DNA from 3 places in the Marinobacterium sp. xm-d-564 genome. Region 3 is predicted to be linked to each of the others. Evidence: predicted binding sites of a transcription regulator. Region 3 holds the regulator's gene; each other region holds the start of a gene.
What was found. Region 3 encodes FNR, which switches genes on or off when oxygen is low (the NO sensors DNR and NnrR bind a similar motif). Its sites were predicted from a motif close to TTGATNTANATCAA; they were not measured.
Positions count from the first base shown of each region.

Region 1 (5,300 bases), on a different contig from region 3:
CGCTTGCTAGATACCCTCAACATCGAACACGACGGAGTGGATCAGGCGTGTAATATCTACACAGCGGGCGATCTGCGCATCCGTTGGGAGCAGCATCTCGAGTTTACGTCACTGACCATCACCGATTCACGTGAAGGGGTAGCGTCGACACAACCCTTTTTCACAACGGCGTTGGATCGACTGCCAGACGGCTGGTTAAGTAACTACCCAGGTAAAGCGGTAGCCGCTTTTCATATGCGCATTCAGAACATTCAGGGTGATGAACTACCAGAGCCCAAAGATGTTCGCTCTCAGCTCGATGATATGCAGATGATCGGCAGTCTGCCACAGAATGGTGCAGCACAAATCTGGACGACATTTAGAACGCACAGCGACAACTTTGGCCGTTTCCTAATCTTCAATAACAGCATGTCGAAAGGGCAGATGGGCCGAATGGTGCAGCGTGTAATTGAAGTTGAGACCTACCGTTTGTTAGCGCTGCTCGGTCTTCGCGAAGCGCGTAAGCTGTCACCGGTTGTTGCTGATATGGATAATCGAATGGCCGATCTGACGCGTCGCCTGTCAACGGGTGATAACTCAGATGACAGTCAGCTTTTGACAGAGCTCATCAACCTATCGGCCGATATTGAAGCTGAACGTGCGAGAACCACCTTCCGTTTCAATGCTAGCCGCTCATACCATGATGTTATGGCGGCACGATTGGATGAATTGCGTGAGGATGAGGTCTCTGGTCACCTGACCTTGAAAGAGTTTTTGATCCGTAGATTGACGCCTGCTGTGCGTGGCTGTGAGACCATGCACAATCGACTCGACGACCTATCGCGTCGAGTAAACCGCGCAGCCGATATGATGCGTACCCGAGTTGAGATGGCGATTGAGAACCAGAACCAAGAGCTACTGAGCTCCATGGATCGTCGATCCAAGATACAGCTAATGATGCAGCATACGGTAGAGGGTCTGTCGGTTGCTGCGATCAGCTACTACGCAGTTGGCCTAGTCAAGTACCTCATTGATGCGGTGCATGGTGCCGGTGTCGATTTCGATAAGAGTCTTGCGACCGGGGTCTCTGTCCCACTGGTGATTGGTGCGGTATGGTTCATTACTCGTAAAATTCAAAACCGATTTAAGAAACTCGCTGAAGTGAAAACCGAATCAACAGCGAAAGGGGATCAGTAAGGTGTCAGTAGAAGATCAGATCCAAACCCTTCTCAATGAAGGCCTTAATCTAGTTCACATGGAGTTAGAGAACGAAAGCCACATGCACGGTGGTAACCGTTTGGATACTCACTTCAAGCTCGTTGCGGTTAGTGATGACTTTCAAGGTAAACGCCTAATTCAGCGCCATCAAACCATTTTTGGCCTGCTGTCAGATCTTATGCAAAACCCCATTCATGCACTCTCAATGCATCTATACACCCAAGCAGAGTGGACCGAAAAGTCCGGTTTAGTCCCGGCGAGTCCTAAGTGTATGGGTGGTTCAAAGCAGGATAAGTAGTGTTTCGGTGACAGGCCTTCAGCCTGTCATCCGCAGGTTAGCTTTACTACCTTTCTGGAAATCGCTGGGAAAGTGGATGTCAGGCTAAAGCCAGACACCGGTGCTAATAGCTAAATTCACATTAAGACCTATCGCGGCCTTTTCTAGACCGCTCCAACAATGTGCCTGACTCAAATCTCGTGCCAATCGTCCACGTCCGATCGAGAGTGAGTACGATGATTTTTTACGGTTAAGAGTTCAATCGGCTGAGGCCGGGATGGCCGAAGTCTGCAACGGAGGCAGGAGCCGACTTATTGCCATGGAAGGCATGTATTCCGTTAATGCAGGAGCAATTAACGGTTTGCAGTGTCCTATTGGACTTCAGTGAAAAATCATTGAACGGAGCGTGCCGCAGGCCGAGTGAGCGTGGTCAGTTTTTGCTTACTTTTTGCTGACCAAAAAGTAAGGCTGGCCGCCTTTAGGCGAGTAGAATGTTTTAAAGTAGAGGTGACAGGCTGAAAGCCAGTCACCACCTAAAGGGCAGGTTACTTCGTAACCTCAGCAAACAGATCAAAATACTCTGGGAAGGTTTTGCTGGTACAGCCCGGGTCATTGATGATGATCTCGCTGTTGCCGAACGAGGCGAGTGAGAAGCACATGGCCATGCGGTGGTCGTCGTAGGTATCGATCGCGGCGCTCTGGATTTCGGCTGGTGGTGTAATCTCGATGAAATCTTCGCCTTCCACCACTTCCGCACCCACTTTACGCAGTTCGGTTGCCATTGCGGCTAGGCGATCGGTCTCTTTGACGCGCCAGTTGTAGACATTACGAATGGCTGAAGGGCCTTTTGCGAACAGGGCGGTTGTGGCAATCGTCATTGCAGCATCGGGAATGGCGTTCAGATCCAGGTCTACACCGTTCAGTTCGCCTTTAGAGACCTCTACCCAAGTTGGGCCATAAGTGACCTTAGCACCCATCTTACCGAGCACTTCAGCGAAGGCTTTGTCGCCTTGTACCGATTCAGAACCGACGCCGTAGACGCGAATCGTTCCGCCAGCAATAGCCGCTGCAGCTAGGAAGTAGGAGGCTGATGAGGCATCACCTTCAACCATCACTTCACCGGGCGACTGGTAAGTCTGTCCGGCTCTAACGACAAAGCTCTGGTAGTTGTTGTTCTCGACCTCAACACCAAACAGCTTCATCGAGTGCAGGGTGATATCGATGTAAGGCTTAGAGACCAGCTCGCCATCGACAACGATCTCTAGATCCTGCTGTGCCATTGGAGCGGCCATCAGTAGCGCAGTCAAGAATTGGCTCGAGATGTTGCCTCGAATCGATACTCGTCCGCCTTTTAGCTGTTGAGCGTTAATCTTTAGTGGCGGGTAGCCTTCATCTTTTAGGTACTCAATATCAGCGCCAATTTGACGCAGAGCATCAACCAAGTCCTCGATAGGACGCTCGTACATGCGAGGTTCACCGGTCAGTGTGAACTCACCTAAACCAAGGCACAGTGCGGCGGTTAGTGGGCGCATTGCAGTACCGGCGTTGCCCAGGAACATCTCAGCACTTTGCTGCTTGAAAGGACCTGCCACACCGGTGACAACGCACGAGCGACGATCATCAGCTAGCTCATAAGAGACACCCAACGTTTTTAGTGCATTCAGCATGTGGGTAACGTCTGCGCTGTCTAGCAGGTTGGTTACCTTGGTTTCACCTTCCGCCAGTGCAGCTAGAAGAAGAATTCGGTTTGATAGGCTTTTTGAGCCTGGCAGTTGAACGTCACCGTTTGCAAAATCGCGAGGTTGGAGTGAAAGAGTTTCCATAATCTTAAAAGTGTAGTTGATCGCCAAAAAAGGATCGAAAAAGGTACAGGTAAACGCCTGTTAAGTCCATTGTTCAGAGAGATTCGTTTTAATTGATTTCAATCAATGGACGATGGAGAAGAGTAGGGCATATTAGAACCATCAACACTGTATGGAATTAGGAGTAAAAAATGATCGGAGAACACCACGATCTAGTTCATGAACTTCCAGAGTACCGCGAACGTATTCATGAGCTTAAAACATCAAACAACCACTTCTCTCGTCTGTTTGATGAGTACCACGAAATTACTAAGCAGGCTGAGCTTGCTGCAGCTGAAGTTGAACCGACCACGACCAGTCGTGAAGAGGAACTTAAAAAGCGTCGTCTTGAACTGAAAGATGAGCTTTTCAAAATGCTTCAGGGTTAACCCTTTTCATTGTCCTTTCGTTGCTTGAACGTTACCCGTCTTTTTAGGCGGGTTTTTTTTTGCTTCAATTTTTTGTTGGAGCGATCTTAAAAAGGTCGCGATATTCTGAACTGCTATTTGTCCAGGTTTCTCATAGCAATAAAAAACCCGCACTAGGCGGGTTTTTTAATGGGGTAGGCTGTTATGCCCAATCACCTGGGTAGTCAGCGAAACCTGGGTTGTCAGAGACACCCACCACTTTAGGGTTGTTCACCTTAGGTAGTTTGATCACCATGTTCTCATCGCGTTCTGCTTTTAGGTAGTCAGCAATGATATCCCAGAGTAGTCGACCCTCTGGTGTGCGGTTAACAGTTGCCCAACCAGAGACGCTGTAGTTCTTGTCATCAGCAATCACTTCACCGTTGTCTAGGCGTACTTCAGAGATACGCTGGCCAAGTGGTTTGGTTGGATCGATGGTGTAGTCAAGACCACCCACGCGAACCATGTCGCCACCTGATTGTAGGTATGGATCTGGATCGAATAGGTTGTCGGCAACGCCTTCAAGCATCTCTTTGATCGCTTTACCAGTCATCTCTTGAACGTAAGTTTCAGAGTAGGTTGTTGCACACTGGCTCATGACATCTTCCATTGTGATCCACTCACCCTCTAGAGTAGTGGTACCCCAACGAACGCCGGCTGATAGTGCGATGTCTGCCTTGTACTCCCAACGAAGTGCGTTACAGATAACTTGGTCCCAAGTGCCCATGAAGTTACCGCGACGGTAAAGAGTACGATCCGCTTTAGCCAGTTTCTCTTGAAGAATCTCTTCGAAGGTTTTGCCGACACGGATTGGGTTGTTCTGCCACTTCTTGTTACGCGCTTCGATGATGTTCTCATCGTAACGACCTTGGCGCATCTGGTTGATGTACGCTTCCATCTCACCGTCAGCTTCAAGCCAATCAGAGATAACAGGTAGCTGTTTGTAAGTCATGTTGGTGATCTGGCCATCTTCGATCGAGAAGTCCATACAGCCGACAAACTTACCGTTTGAACCTGCGTTGGTTACCCAACATTCGCCACCGTCAACGTTCTTAACTTTGATCGGTTGTGGAACACCATCGTGAGTGTGACCGCCGAATACAGCATTCAGGCCAGGAACACGTTCAGCCATCTTGATGTCGACGTCCATACCGTTGTGCGATACAAGAACAACCGCGTCTGGCTGCTCCTCTTCACGGATCTGCTGAACAAGCTCGATCATCTCTGGTTCACGAAGACCGAAAGACCAGTCTGGGAAGAACTCTTTAGGGTTGGCGTTTGAGGTACGTGGGAAGGCTTGGCCTACTACAGCGATACGCTTGCCGTTGATCTCTTTAATCACGTATGGCTGGAACGCATGACCCGTATCTTCGTCGTACAGACCACGGCCATCGAAACGCTCAACCATTTCGTAGTACTCATCACCAAACAGTGAGTCTTCTAGTACTTTAACGTTCTGACCGATGAAGTCGCCTTTGAACAGAGCAACGTTCGAAAGAACTTCCTCTTCACGGTAGGTGAACTCCCAGTGACCGACCATGACGTCGATGCCAAGAATGTTAGATGCCTCAACCATGT
Region 1 covers NZ_WBYO01000014.1:966-6,265, forward strand. Annotated here, with positions in the region: gene XMD564_RS11075 (DUF3422 family protein) at 1-1,176, shown strand, start outside; gene XMD564_RS11080 (BolA family protein) at 1,178-1,495, shown strand; gene aroA (3-phosphoshikimate 1-carboxyvinyltransferase) at 2,020-3,297, opposite strand; gene XMD564_RS11090 (YdcH family protein) at 3,468-3,704, shown strand; gene XMD564_RS11095 (5'-nucleotidase C-terminal domain-containing protein) at 3,886-5,300, opposite strand, start outside.
Region 1: XMD564_RS11090 (YdcH family protein) is a predicted target of FNR. The motif match lies at 3,390-3,403, and genes of this name have one in related genera.

Region 2 (5,300 bases), on a different contig from region 3:
GTGCGCAATTTTCATGCTACCGGCGAAGATGAATTCACGACGCTTGCGAAGAGTCTTCTCAAAGTGACTTTCAAATTGCTCAATGAACTTCTCTTTCTCTGCTTGAGCGTCTGGTCCTTTGAGACCCGATGGCACATTAAAAGAACCGACGCTGAATCGTTCGAAGTCAGCCTGAATATAACGGCCTTGGAAATCGCACTGTTCAAAACCTAAGCCGGTCATAATCGCTTTAGGTAGACGGCGGGTGTAGATCGCTACACCGCTGTAGTCATCATCAAAGGCTTCAAAGAAGTAGGCTTCGTAACCCTCAGGGTGGTAGCGAGAATCATCTAATTGATACTCACGTGCACGAATGTTTTGCAAGCAGACAACATCCGCATCCTGCTTAACCATCCAATCGAAAAAGCCCCGATCAGCGGCTTGAACAATGCCTTGAGTATTAAAAGTAATTACGCGCATGAGTTCGAAGCGCTCCGTATAACTATTGTTGTTAGACTAAAGATTGCAATTGTAGCGATAGATTCATAAAAACGGAATTTTTTAAAGCTGAAAGAAGTTGGTTTGGGAGTTGAACTCTGTTCAGGTATCCTACGCGGATTAAACCCAGTTCTAAGGATTTCACTATTATGCAAAGCTACCAGCGTGAGTTCATCGAATTCGCAATCGAAAAAGGCGTTCTTAAATTTGGTGAGTTCACCCTAAAATCGGGTAGAACTAGCCCTTACTTTTTTAACGCAGGCCTTTTCAATACCGGTGATGCCATAGCAAAACTGGGTCGTTTCTATGCAGCGGCAATTGAAGACGCGAAGATCGATTACGACGTCATGCTTGGGCCTGCTTACAAAGGCATTCCCCTTGCAACAACGACCGTCGTTGCACTGGCAAATGATTTCGGTAAAGACGTTCCTTATGTTTTTAACCGCAAAGAGGTTAAGGATCACGGTGAAGGTGGCAACCTAGTGGGCGCACCACTCGCTGGCCGTGTTCTGATCATCGACGATGTCATTACCGCGGGTACCGCTATCCGTGAGGTGATGACGCTGATCGACGAAAATGGTGCAACACCAGCCGCCACGGTGATCGCACTGAACCGTATGGAACGCGGTACAGGTGAGCTTTCCGCCATTCAGGAAGTTGAGCGTGACTACAACATGCAAGTTGCTAGCATCATTTCCTTAGATGATCTCGTTGAGTACCTTGAAGAGCAAGGTGGTCGTGATGCTGAGTTAACGGCCATTCGAGCCTACCGTGACGAATACGGAATCAGCGCATAACTTATGCAGTTTAAAGCAGTCCTACTTAGATCAATACTCACGCTGAGTCTGGCTGCTTTTGCATCCTCACAAGCCGTTGCAAACACACTTACTGTGTTTGCAGCAGCGAGCTTAAAAAATGCGATCGATGAGATCACAGAACATTACGAGGCAGACCATTCAGACTCGATTGTTGTCTCTTATGCGGGGTCTGCCACCTTAGCACGTCAAATAGAGATGGGCGCACCAGCCGATATTTTCATCTCTGCCAACACTGCCTGGATGGATTACCTATCTGATAGGGCGCTAATTAATGAACCGACTCGCTTCAACCTTGCCAGTAATCAGTTGGTACTGATAAGTCATACTCCAGACGCAAAACTCACCCTCACCAGGTCGCAAGAACTGCTCGATTGGCTGGACAATGAATACCTGGCCATGGGTCTTGTGGAATCTGTACCTGCTGGCATTTACGGTAAGCAAGCACTTACTTATTTTGATCTTTGGGACCCCCTTAAGCAGCAAGTCGCTCAATCAGACAATGTGCGGTCTGCACTTGCATTAGTTGCTTCAGGTGAAGCACCTTTAGGGATCGTCTATCACTCGGATGCGGTGGCTGAACCCAAGGTCTCAATAGCTGCCACCTTCCCTACAGAGTCCCATGACAGAATTCTATATCCGGTTGCGGCTGTTACAGAGAGTGATAAATCAACCGCGGCATTTTTAGAGTTTTTGCGCTCAGAGCAGTCTAGGGCGATACTAGAGCGCAACGGCTTTTTAATGGATTCGCAACAACGTGACTGATTGGCTAGGCCCCAACGAGTGGGCGGCAGTTCTCCTATCAATAAAGGTAGCTTTTTGGGCAACACTGCTTAGCCTGCCTGTGGCCATTGGCGTTGCCTATCTTCTGGCGAAAAAGGAGTTTGCAGGGAAACAGCTTCTCAACGGAATTGTCCATCTACCGTTGATCTTACCGCCCGTTGTAACGGGTTATCTGCTGTTAATGACCTTCGGAAAACGCACGCCTGTCGGATCATTCCTTGCTGAGTGGGGAATTGAGTTTGCTTTCCGCTGGAGCGGTGCCGCATTAGCAGCAGCCATCATGGCTTTTCCATTACTGGTTCGCGCTATTCGTCTCTCCATTGAAGCCATTGATCCTAAATTAGAGGAAGCGGCCGCAACCCTGGGTGCCTCAAGGCGCTGGGTGTTTATCACCATCACCCTACCTTTAATGCTTCCTGGTGTGATCGCCGGCTCCGTTCTGGGCTTTGCCAAAGCGATGGGTGAGTTTGGAGCCACCATCACCTTTGTATCGAATATTCCAGGTCAGACTCAGACACTCCCTTCGGCTATCTATGCGTTTCTTCAGGTACCCGGTGGTGAAAGCTCTGCGACCAAACTGGTGATCATCTCTATTATTATCGCGATGAGCGCACTTCTTGCCTCTGAATGGCTGTCACGTCGTATGAGCCGGAGGTTGCAGTCATGACACTGTCAGTCACTTTGCAGCAGTCGATGCCAAACTTCTCGCTTGATATAGCCTTTGAAGCCCCCAGTGGCATCACGGTTCTATTTGGCGAGTCAGGTTCAGGGAAAACCACCACAATCAATGCGATAGCCGGCTTGCAAAGCAACAGCCAAGGCCGCGTCACTCTGTCCGATCGGGTGTTATTTGATAGCGCTTCAAACACGAGCTTAAAGCCCTATCAACGCAACATTGGCTACATTTTTCAAGAGAGCCGACTCTTTCCACATCTGACAGTAGAGCAGAATCTAAATTACGCGAAACGCTTCAATAAGGTCGACAAAAGCGTCGATTTTTACCAGATCGTCGAACTTTTAGGTATAAAACCCCTACTTAGGCGAACGCCAAATTCACTCTCTGGTGGTGAAAAACAGCGTGTTGCGATTGGTCGTGCGTTATTAAGCGCACCAGATCTTATTCTGGCCGATGAACCCCTTGCAGCACTCGATGGCGCCCGAAAAGCGGAGCTACTCCCCTACTTCAAAAAATTAAACCGGGAATTGGGTATTCCTATGCTCTACGTAACCCACTCACCCGAAGAGGTATTAGAGCTGGCTGACCATGTCATCGCACTGGAGCAGGGCCGCATTGTGACTCAAGGGCCTGCGCGAGAGGTGATGGCCAACAGCAAGGTCGCGCGAACCGCCAATCGTGCGATCAAGTCGACACTGACAACCCAGTTAGTGGCACAACACCCCGATGGACTGTCCGAGCTTCAAGTGGCCAGCGAAACACTCTATGTGCCGACCCTTGATGCACCCATAGGTTCAGCGGTCTGCCTTGAACTGGTCGCGAACGATCTAATCCTATCGACCGCAAAAGTGGCAGGCATCTCTGCCTTGAATCAGGTTTCCGGAAGGGTTGAATCCATTGAAACGACTTCATCGAGTGATGTACTTATTAACGTGTGCATTGCAACAGATATCGTCTCAACACACATCACCAAACGCTCCCTTAACAATCTAAACCTCAAGATCGGCGATCCCTGCGTTCTGATCATAAAATCGGTCAACATCTGCCCCTCTAACCGCTGCCAAGGTTGAGATTTTCTCAACTAGTCGTGAGCATTTATCGTTAAGACTTTAGATATATATCAATTACTTTTGACTATATAACCGATTACAATTCTGAAACTTTGTGCAGTGCACATAATTTTTGTGCTTAATTTGTCTACTGGAGGCATCCCCGATGATTTCAGAATCGGTTGTGGAACTATCGCGTTGGCAGTTTGCTATTACCGCGATGTATCACTTTCTATTTGTACCACTGACCCTCGGTCTATCCTTCCTGCTGGCCATCATGGAATCTGTCTATGTCATGACCGGCAAGCAGATCTACCGCGATATGACCAAATTCTGGGGTAAGTTGTTCGGTATTAACTTCGCGCTAGGTGTGACCACCGGTTTGACCATGGAGTTCCAATTTGGAACCAACTGGGCCTACTACTCGCACTACGTGGGCGACGTCTTTGGTGCACCGCTGGCGATTGAAGGTCTGGTAGCCTTCTTCCTTGAATCCACTATGATCGGCCTGTTCTTCTTCGGTTGGGATCGCCTGAGCAAGGTACAGCACCTTGCTGTGACCTGGTTGGTCGCACTGGGCTCTAACTTCTCTGCGTTGTGGATTTTGATCGCCAACGGTTGGATGCAGAACCCTGTTGGGGCCTACTTCAACTTTGAAACCATGCGCATGGAGATGGACAGCTTCGCGGAAGTCCTGCTAAACCCAGTGGCGCAGGTTAAGTTTGTTCACACTGTCTCTGCAGGTTATGTAACGGGCGCTATCTTCGTTCTAGCCGTCAGCAGCTACTTCATGCTGCGTAACCGTGACATTCCATTTGCACGTCGTTCATTCGCGATCGCTTCAGCCTTCGGTTTAGCCTCTGCGATCTCTGTCATCGTGTTAGGTGACGAATCTGGCTACGAAGTGGGCGAAGTGCAGAAGGTTAAATTGGCAGCGATCGAGGCGGAGTGGGATACACACCCAGCACCTGCAGCCTTTACCGTTGTCGGCCTTCCCAATGAAGAGACCATGACAACTGACTACGCTCTGAAAATTCCGGGCGCCTTGGGTCTAATTGCAACCCGCTCCTTGGATGAGGAGGTTACCGGTATTAAAGATCTAGTGGCTCATGCTGAAGATCGCATTCGCAACGGCATTGTCGCTTATGGCCTTCTAGAGAAACTGCGTAACGGTGAAGACACTCCTGAAAATCGTGCTGCGTTCTCTAAAGTCAGCGTTGATCTGGGCTACGGTCTGCTGTTGAAGCGTTACACGCAGGCGGTTGTTGACGCGACCGAAGAGCAGATCAAACTGGCGGCTCGGGACACCATTCCACAGGTGGCTCCGATGTTCTGGACCTTCCGTGTCATGGTCGGTGCAGGCTTTACGATGCTGCTTCTATTTGTCCTAGCCTTCTACTACACCGCTAAGCGTAAGGCTTACCAGACACGTTGGTTGCAGTGGTTCGCACTGCTCTCTCTACCGCTTCCTTGGATTGCCAGTGAGATGGGTTGGTTCGT
Region 2 covers NZ_WBYO01000003.1:127,479-132,778, reverse strand. Annotated here, with positions in the region: gene XMD564_RS04705 (exodeoxyribonuclease III) at 1-459, opposite strand, end outside; gene pyrE (orotate phosphoribosyltransferase) at 627-1,274, shown strand; gene modA (molybdate ABC transporter substrate-binding protein) at 1,278-2,057, shown strand; gene modB (molybdate ABC transporter permease subunit) at 2,050-2,742, shown strand; gene modC (molybdenum ABC transporter ATP-binding protein) at 2,739-3,821, shown strand; gene XMD564_RS04680 (cytochrome ubiquinol oxidase subunit I) at 3,967-5,300, shown strand, end outside.
Region 2: XMD564_RS04680 (cytochrome ubiquinol oxidase subunit I) is a predicted target of FNR. The motif match lies at 3,862-3,875, and genes of this name have one in related genera.

Region 3 (5,300 bases):
TCCTGATGATTGGCGATGGTATCAACGACATTCCCGTTCTGTCCGGTGCGCAGACCTCTATTGCGATGAACGGCGCGACAGACCTTGCCAAAACATCCTCTGATGCTGTGTTGGTCAGCTCTGATCTAAGACGCATCCCTGGCTCCCTTAACATGGCTCGTAAAACACGAAACATCATTCGTCAAAATATTGGCTGGGCTTTGTTATACAACCTAATCGCGCTACCCTTAGCAGCAAGTGGTTTTATTGCCCCCTGGATGGCGGCTATTGGCATGTCCCTTAGCTCGCTGATTGTTGTCGGTAATGCCCTTCGTCTAACCAAACAGCTGTAGGTTTTTATGGAAATCGTCTATTTACTTATCCCTGTCGCGATTATCTTGGTAGCCTTTGCGACCTGGGCTTTCTTCTACAGCGTTAATTCTGGTCAATTTGATGACCTAGAGTCCCCTGCTCATCGCATTCTATACGACGATGATGAAGATATGATTCCTGAAGACGCGCGCGTCAAAAAAGAGCCTGAAGCTCCATCCTCTGAAACACCAAAAGATTGAGCATGCTGCCCGCCTCTCTTAGCTTCACCTCGGCATTCATCATTGGCCTTCTTGGCACAACACACTGCCTAGCCATGTGTGGTGGACTTGCCTCGAGTCTCAGTATAGGTGGAACAGGTCGAGCCAACTCCCTATTAGGTCTGTTTAGCTACAATCTTGGACGTATCGCTAGCTACTGTGCAGCGGGTGCCATTCTTGGTCTGTTAGGTGCAACCCTACAACAGACAGAGATAGCCTTTGCGCTACGCTGGATTGCAGGCCTTCTACTGATCAGCATGGGCCTCTACATCGCACAGTGGTGGTTTGGTTTAACCAAACTGGAACAGGCTGGTTCGCTATTGTGGAAACAGATAGCGCCTCTCCTTAAACCCTTTATGCCTGCCGATACCCCGTTTAAAGCCCTAGTACTGGGCATTGGCTGGGGCTGGCTACCTTGCGGTCTGGTCTACAGCACCTTGATCTGGTCATCAGCCGCCGGGAGCGTTACAGAAAGCACTCTACTCATGCTGGGCTTTGGCTTGGGTACATTACCAGCCATGCTCGCCACTGGACTACTGGCTAAACAACTACGCGAGCTGGTCGCCCACACTTTGGTACGCAAACTCTCGGGGCTGCTGTTGATACTGATGGGCATTTGGACACTGTTAAGCGCGTAGCGGTTGACCCGTATCAACACATAAACCTCTATTATTGCTTAATATTCTGACATCTGATGATTAAGGAATATTACTGTGCTGCAACAGACCAACATCCAGTGGGATACCGACCTGATTCGCCGTTATGATTTAGCAGGTCCACGCTACACCTCTTACCCAACCGCACTGCAATTTACTGACACTCCAGACAGTGTCAAAACGCTCTCTAAAGCGATCAGTGAGCGCGACAGTCGTAAGCCTTTATCACTCTATATTCACATCCCCTTCTGTGCACACGTCTGCTACTACTGTGGATGCAACAAAGTGGTCACAAAAGATCGTTCCCGCGCAGAACCCTACCTTCAGACGCTGTTAAAAGAGATTAAACTGCGCAGCGCTGAACTGGGCAGTGACGTTCAAGTGGATCAGCTTCACTGGGGTGGTGGTACACCCACCTTCATCGATGATGAGCAGACCGCTCGCTTAATGCAGGCACTAAAAGAGGCCTTCAAACTGCGTGATGATGATCAGGGTGACTACGCCATCGAGATCGACCCTCGCGAGATGACACCTGGCCGCTTAAAACTGCTGCGTGAATTGGGTTTCAACCGCATCAGTATAGGGGTTCAGGATGTTAATGAAGCGGTTCAAATCAAAGTAAACCGCGTGCAATCTCTCGAGATGACAACGGACCTGCTTAAAGAGGCGCGTGAACTGGGCTTTCGCTCAATCAACGTTGATCTAATCTATGGCTTGCCGCTGCAAACTGAAGAGAGCTTTGCCGAGACCTTGGACCGAATTCTAGAGCTACGACCCGATCGTCTCTCGGTATTTAACTATGCTCACCTACCCGAGCGCTTTAAACCACAGCGTCGCATCAATGCCGATGAGCTACCCGATGCGCTCACTAAACTGGCGATTCACCATCAAAGCATTGAGAAGCTGACTGCAGCGGGCTACCGCAACATTGGTATGGATCACTTTGCTCTGCCAGACGATACACTGACACAACACCAAGACGATGGAACGCTGCATCGAAACTTCCAGGGCTATACCACCCACTCACAGTGTGACTTGATTGGTTTGGGCGTCTCATCCATCAGTCAGATTGGTGATTACTACCTACAGAACAGCCCTAACATTGAGCGCTACACGCAGGATATTGAATCTCAGGGCTCAGCATTAACCAAAGAGTACTGCCTCAATGAGGATGACAAAATTCGCAGAGCGGTGATTACCCGCCTGATCTGTGACTTCCAACTCGATTTTGCGGATCAATCCAAAGCGCTCAACATCGACTTTAAAAAGTATTTCGCTAACGAATTAAAACTGCTTGAGCCTATGGCACAGGATGGCCTAATTCATTTAAGTGAGGATGGAATGGATGTCACCGCCGCTGGGCGTTTGTTGATTCGTCGAATCTGCATGACCTTTGATGCCTATATCGATCACTCAGAACAGCGATTTTCTAAAATCATCTAATCCGATTCCGCCCAGCAAATTGTATTAAAAGTGGACCGCTAAAAAGTCCACTTTTTTATCTAAATTGACTTGGGTCAATAAAGCGCTTTTGGATATACTGTCAGACAACTAAGGAGCCGTTATGTCTGACACCAAGAACATCAAACTCGCAAGCATCGGCCAGGTAAGCTGTAACACCTGTAGCTTGAGTACACTCTGCTTGCCTGTCTCTCTAAACGACGAAGAGGCGCTTCGCCTCGACGACATCGTTGATAAGAGTAAACCACTTCACAAAGGCGACTTCCTGTTTAGACAGGGTGAAGAGTTCACGTCACTGTTCGCCATTCGTGCGGGGTCGTTAAAAACTTACTCTGTAAACCCTGAGGGAGAAGAGCAGATCAACGGTTTCTACTTCCCAGGTGAACTGGTTGGCCTAGCCGGATTCGATTCAGGCAGCTACCCAATGTCGGCTAAGATGCTTGAGACGACCACTGTCTGTGAGATCCCTTTCTCACGCTTGGACGATCTGGCAGGTCAAATGCCAGAGCTGCGTCGTTCTGTGATGCGCTCTATGAGCCACGAGATCAGCGATGACCAACAGATGATGATGCTGCTCTCTAAAAAGACGGCTGAACAACGTATCGCAACCTTTATTTTCAAGCTGTCGCAACGTTATGCCCTGCGTGGCTACTCTGCACAATCCTTCCGACTTTCGATGTCACGTAACGAAATAGGCAACTACCTTGGCCTAGCGGTCGAGACGGTCAGTCGAATCTTTACACGCTTCTCTTCACAAGAGCTGATTCGTGTTGAAGGTAAAGAGCTGGAAATTCTTGATCAAGCAGCGCTGCTGGATGCGGCTGGTGAAGCACCCAGCCCAGAGTGCAATCAACACCACGGTTAAATAAGGATCTTTAATGTCTTACGACGAGCACTATGTAAAATCGGTTGTCCGCTCTATTCCAGATTGGCCAGAGCCTGGCATTCTGTTCCGTGATATTACGCCGATTTTTCAAGATCCACGTGCCTCTCGCATGGTCGCAAACGCCTTTATTGATCGTTACATGCAGATGGATATTACCCACATAGCCTGTATCGATGCTCGAGGTTTTCTATTTGGTGCGATTATTGCGCACCAGCTGAACAAGCCTCTGATTTTGGTTCGTAAAAAAGGCAAGTTGCCCGGTGAAACGATTCACCAAGACTATACGCTAGAGTACGGCACAGCCTCCGTGGAGATTCAGAAGGATGCCGTTACCGCTGGCGACAAAGTGGTATTGATCGATGACCTTATTGCCACTGGGGGCACAGCACTGGCGGCCTGCACACTGATCAACGGTCTAGGGGCTAGCGTTGTTGAGGTAGCAGCGCTGATTGACCTGCCAGACCTTAACGGATCACAAAAAATCCAAGACACCGGCGTCCCCGTATACTGCTTACTGGCCTACGACGGTCTCTAATAGAAACCGAGGTTTAGCCACCTCGGTTTTTTTATACCTAGAAACGATAAAAATTTTAAGTTTAATGGAGTTTTAAATGCTTCGACTATCGACCACCCTACTCGCTGCATCACTTATGGCAGCAACTGCACAGGCTGAACAGGTTCAGATTCCTTTTGAGGGTTTAACACTCAACGGCAATCTTGAACTGGCTGCTGATAAATCCTTAGCAGACGGTGTCCTAATGCTGACGCACGGCACCCTGGCTCACAACGAGATGGAGATCATCAGCTACGTGCAGGAACAGATGGTCGATTACGGCATCTCTACTTTAGCCATCAACCTAAGTTATGGATTGGATAACCGCGAATCAGCGATGTACGACTGTACCGTTCCGGCTCAACACACCATGCAGCAAGCACTGGCTGAAATGGATGCTTGGCAGACTTGGCTGGATGGACAGGGCGCAGGCGATCGTTGGGTAATGGGTCACTCACGTGGCGGCAACCAGACGGCTCAATTTGCTGCAGCTAACCAAGATAAGATCAAAGGCCAAGTTCTATTAGCACCTGCAACTTGGGACTACGGCAAGACGTTAGAGGGTTATGGCAAACGCTATGAAACGCCCATCGAGCCGATTCTAGAGAAAGCTAAGGGCATGGACCCTAAAGCGATAATCGATGGCATCAGCGTCATCTACTGTGAGAACAGCGGTGCGTCGGCTGAAGCCGTCCTAAGCTACTACGGCAACTACCCAGAGTACGACACACCCACAGTGTTAAAAGAGACGAACATCCCTACTCTAGTCATCGCAGGCAGCTTGGATACCGTGGTTGCAGATCTTCCTGAAAAGATGGAAAGTATCGACAAAGAGAACATTGAACTAGTAGTCGTTGAGGATGCAGATCACTTCTTCTTAGATCTGTTTGCCGACGAGGCGGTGGAATATGCGGTCGATTTTATCGAAAACCTGTAGCGCACTTCTTCTCAGCTTGGGCCTTATGATAAGCGCCCAAGCCGAGGTAAAGCTTGAGACAGCTACGGATCTTCAGTCGCTTGGTAAAGCGAACCCTAACGAAGTAATTGTTCTGTTGGTCTCTCAGGATGGCTGTGCCTTCTGTGTTACCGTCAAAGAGGATTTCCTAAAACCTCTTTTACAAACGAACGATGCACCCCCTATTCAGGTACTGGATCTGAGCAACCCTACTCCCGTT
Region 3 covers NZ_WBYO01000002.1:191,858-197,157, reverse strand. Annotated here, with positions in the region: gene XMD564_RS03240 (heavy metal translocating P-type ATPase) at 1-332, shown strand, start outside; gene ccoS (cbb3-type cytochrome oxidase assembly protein CcoS) at 339-551, shown strand; gene XMD564_RS03230 (sulfite exporter TauE/SafE family protein) at 554-1,207, shown strand; gene hemN (oxygen-independent coproporphyrinogen III oxidase) at 1,283-2,668, shown strand; gene fnr (fumarate/nitrate reduction transcriptional regulator Fnr) at 2,790-3,551, shown strand; gene XMD564_RS03215 (adenine phosphoribosyltransferase) at 3,565-4,107, shown strand; gene XMD564_RS03210 (alpha/beta hydrolase) at 4,184-5,062, shown strand; gene XMD564_RS03205 (thioredoxin fold domain-containing protein) at 5,088-5,300, shown strand, end outside.